DNA from 2 places in the Virgibacillus saliphilus genome. Region 2 is predicted to be linked to the other one. Evidence: a T-box and tRNA genes for the amino acid it is inferred to sense, from the RefSeq annotation. Region 2 holds a T-box; the other holds one or more tRNA genes.
What was found. A T-box is a leader RNA that pairs with one kind of tRNA and senses whether it is charged. The one in region 2 lies ahead of ileS (isoleucine--tRNA ligase), so its partner is inferred to be a tRNA-Ile.
Positions count from the first base shown of each region.

Region 1: it has a tRNA-Ile gene. The T-box ahead of ileS (isoleucine--tRNA ligase) is inferred to sense a tRNA for this amino acid. The anticodon was not compared.

Region 1 is NZ_JAGYHC010000001.1:2,065,149-2,067,399, reverse strand. It holds partial or broken gene KFZ56_RS09955 (superoxide dismutase) at 104-714, opposite strand; tRNA gene KFZ56_RS09950 (tRNA-Phe) at 946-1,018, opposite strand; tRNA gene KFZ56_RS09945 (tRNA-Ser) at 1,133-1,225, opposite strand; tRNA gene KFZ56_RS09940 (tRNA-Ile) at 1,236-1,312, opposite strand; tRNA gene KFZ56_RS09935 (tRNA-His) at 1,344-1,419, opposite strand; tRNA gene KFZ56_RS09930 (tRNA-Met) at 1,440-1,513, opposite strand; tRNA gene KFZ56_RS09925 (tRNA-Asn) at 1,517-1,591, opposite strand; partial or broken gene KFZ56_RS09920 (Na/Pi cotransporter family protein) at 1,838-2,251, opposite strand, start outside.
Region 2 is NZ_JAGYHC010000001.1:3,692,243-3,694,493, reverse strand. It holds gene KFZ56_RS17560 (PDDEXK family nuclease) at 1-441, shown strand, start outside; T-box leader at 510-762, shown strand; gene ileS (isoleucine--tRNA ligase) at 816-2,251, shown strand, end outside.

The DNA.
Region 1 (2,251 bases), 1.6 Mb from region 2:
AGTTTAAGCAAATGAGTATCAGATATGCAGAAAGCCTTCCTTTAAATAATAATCGAAATTAAAAAACACGGGAAAGTTTCCCGTGTTTTTTTAATTAAATTACTTATTTTGCTTCGTTATAGTTTTTAGCAACTTCATCCCAGTTTACTACATTCCAGAATGCAGCAACGTACTCCGGACGCTTATTTTGATATTTAAGATAATATGCATGCTCCCAAACATCCAGACCTAGAATTGGAGTTTTTCCTTCCATTACAGGTGTATCCTGATTAGGTGTGCTTGTTATTTCAAGCTCTCCGTTATTAACAACAAGCCATGCCCAACCTGAACCGAAGCGACCTGTTGCAGCATTTCCAAATTCTTTCTTGAATTTATCAAAGCTGCCAAATTTCGCATTTATTTTATCAGCTAATTCTCCAGATGGCTCTCCACCCCATTAGGTGAGAGTATTTTCCAGAACAAGCTATGATTAGCATGGCCACCGCCATTATTACGAACTGCCGTACGAGCGCTTTCCGGTACAGCATCCAAATTACTTAATAAATCTTCAAGCGATTTATTTTGAAGGTCTGAATGCCCTTCTAAAGCCCCATTCAATTTTGTGACATACGTGTTATGATGCTTCGTATGGTGTATGTTCATCGTTTCCTTATCGATTGTTGGCTCTAATGCATCATACGCATAAGGTAGTTCCGGTAATTCAAATTTTGCCATTTCTAATTCCTCCTCTATGTGTATTAAAGGGGCTGAAAATTCACCCTTTTAATCAAGGTTATCAAAGCCTAATACCATATGCAAATTTTATGCATAGGTAAATATCCTTTATATATTTCCTTCCCTTTTGCACTAGATTAAAACATATATTTTAAATGTTTTATAAATTTGAAAATTACAACAAACGAACAAAAAATAAAAACAAGCACATAGCTTGTTAAAATAACACGATGGCTCGGGACGGAATCGAACCGCCGACACACGGATTTTCAGTCCGTTGCTCTACCGACTGAGCTACCGAGCCTAATGATATGTATTCCTAAATGATTTCTCGCATTTTATGTCACTTCAATATGATTTCAAGGATGTTTTGGATAGGTTACGTTATAAGATATTTGTTGACATCTAGTTAATTCTATGGAGGAGGAAGAGGGATTCGAACCCCCGCGAGCTTTGACACCCCTGTCGGTTTTCAAGACCGATCCCTTCAGCCAGACTTGGGTATTCCTCCTAATAGTATATGGTGGACCCTGCAGGATTCGAACCTGCGACCGATCGGTTATGAGCCGATAGCTCTGACCAGCTGAGCTAAGGGTCCAACTTTAATAAAAGTTTTTCTTATGTATATATGGGGCGACCGGTGGGGATCGAACCCACGAATGCCGGAGCCACAATCCGGTGCGTTAACCACTTCGCCACGACCGCCGTTTGATTTTTGTAAGTGATAGCGGTGGAGGGGATCGAACCCACGACCTCACGGGTATGAACCGTACGCTCTCGCCAGCTGAGCTACACCGCCACATGGCTCCACAGGTAGGATTCGAACCTACGACCGATCGGTTAACAGCCGATAGCTCTACCACTGAGCTACTGTGGAATATTTAACAATTTCTTCTTACAAATAAAAAGAACAGCGACGAAATATAATTTAACATGTTCGACAGAAACTGTCAACAATTTTTTCATTTTAAATTAACGTGTGCATATGTGTAATAGCGTTATCTAAAACAACATTATTTACTATAGCACTTTCCATAATAGATTTCAAGAAAAAACGAAAAAGATTTCAATGATCTAATACAGCAACCTAGAGAAGGACCCGAAAGCCCTTCTCGTTTAATCGCTATTCTTCTAAAACTTCCTCAGCAATATTTACAGCATGATCTCCAATTCTTTCTAAATTGCTTATAATATCAACAAATACAATTCCAGCTGATGCACTACATCGACCTTCATTCACCCGTATAATATGTTTCTTTCGATAATTACGCTCCATTTTATCTATTTGGTCTTCTTTTTGAATGACCGCCAGAGCTTCTTCCCTGTCCATTCGACCAAGCGATTGTACAGCTTGTTTTACAGTCATGATTGTTAAATCAAACATGTTATTTAAGTCTTCCTGCGCATGTTCTGTTATTTGAACCTTGTTCGTTATTTTATAATCAATTAATTCAAGAATATTTTCAAAGTGATCTCCAATTCGCTCAATATCGCGTACGGAGTCCATTAACGATGTATGTTTTGCACTATCAGCCTC
Region 2 (2,251 bases):
GATGTGAAGCAAGTATTGCCATTACCGGAGGCTGAGGAATATCAAATCAAATTACGAAAGAAATCAGAAGAAAAAAGACAGGCGGCGCAATCATCAAGGGATTATACCAGATACGAATTCAGAGGTGAAGAACTAAACAAAAGGAAATTGGTTTTAGCTGTCATTCATACTTGGGTAAAGGAAAACCAACCGCAAGAACTAGATGCATTATTGGAGGTATTCCCCCAGGAACTACACAGTGGAGGATTATTTGTTCCAATAGAAAAGGCGCGGGAAATATATGAAAGACAGAATATTGCCCGGCATTTTTTGAATGAGGATGAACTTCTTGTTTTTGGTTCTTCTATGTATGCGATTTCGAACCAATGGGAGAAGGGAAGTATCGAAACTTTTATCGCTCATGCAAAAAAGATTGGGTTTGAGGTTGAAGCCATTATCTAAATAGGTTCTCATGCTTCAACCTTGACATTCTTTTGCATATCCTATATCCTAATTTCAATATTAATCGTTTAAATTCGTTGACGAGAACGAGTAGGCATAAGGTCTGTTCCATAGAGAGTTGGCATCATGGTGAAAGCCAATGTTCAGTTTGTGTTGAAAATCCTCTCCGAGAAGAAAAGCTGAAGGTTTGTTTTAAGCTTTTCCGGAAATCCACCGTTACAAGGATCGCGTATAATGGTACGTTGCATGAGTGCTGGAGAATCTTTTTAACAAATGATATCCGGAATCAGGGTGGTAGCACGGGTGAAACTCGTCCCTAATTGATAGGGGCGAGTTTTTGTGTTTTTTTACCAAGAAAAATGAGGAGTGAGGAAATGAAGAAGGCAAATGGAAGTGAAGCACCTTCACAGCGTGAAAATCGGTTGAAGGATCTTTGGGAAAATGAAGGCACGTTCCAAACGTCTATCACCAATCGGGAGGGAAATGAAACTTTTGTATTTTATGAAGGGCCGCCAACCGCTAATGGACTTCCGCATGCTGGGCATGTTTTAGGGCGTGTGATGAAAGATTTTATTGCGCGTTATAAAACGATGCAAGGGTATCAGGTTATTCGTAAAGCGGGATGGGATACACATGGTCTCCCAGTTGAACTTGGTGTGGAGAAGAAGATTGGAATCTCCGGAAAAAAGGAAATTGAGAATTATGGTGTAGAAAATTTCATTGAAGAATGTAAGAAGAGTGTTTTTGATTATGAAAGAGAGTGGCGGACGTTTACAGAGGCGATCGGTTATTGGATTGATATGGATGATCCATATATAACGCTTCAAAATGAATATATGGAAAGTGTTTGGTATATCCTGTCCACGATTCACAAAAAAGGTCTGCTGGACCGAGGACATCGAGTTACGCCTTATTGTCCAAGTTGCCAAACCTCTTTAAGCTCGCATGAAGTTGCTCAAGGTTATAAAGACGTAAAAGATTTATCTGCAACAGCTAAGTTTAAAGTATATGGAACAGAAAATGAGTATTTTTTGGGATGGACCACAACACCATGGACACTGCCTGCTAACGTAGCTTTAGCCGTCCATAAAGAATTAAATTATCTTAAGGTAAAGCAAGAAGGTAATGTATATATTATTGCTAAAAACCTTGTAGATCAGACCATGGACGGTGAATATGAAATTGTTAGTCAGCATAAAGGCAGTGAGCTCGTTGGTCTTTCTTATGTCCCGCCATTCAACTTCTTCAATATAAATCGAGGTTATGAAGTAATAGATGCAGATTTTGTCACAGATGAAAGTGGTACAGGGATCGTTCATGTAGCACCTGCGCATGGGGAAGATGATTATCAAGCAATGAAAGCGAAGGGTCTCGATTTTATAAATGTCGTCGACGAAGCTGGTTGCTACACGGATGCTATTCCACCTCTAGCCGGGGAATTCGCGAAAGATTGTGATGTAAAAATAATAAAAATGTTAGCAGAACAAGATGTATTATTTTCCAAAGAAAAATACGAACACAGTTATCCCCATTGCTGGCGGTGTGATTCTCCCCTCATTTATTATGCGATGGAGGGCTGGTTTATTAAAGCAACTGCCATGAAGGAAAGCGTCATTGCTAATAATGAATCCATACATTGGCACCCGGAACACATGAAGCATGGCCGTTTTGGGAAATTCCTTGAAAATATGGTGGATTGGAATATAGGCCGTAATCGTTATTGGGGAACACCGTTAAATGTATGGATTTGTAACAATTGTGACCATCAACACGCACCTGAGAGTATTCAGGACCTTAAGGATCATGCGAA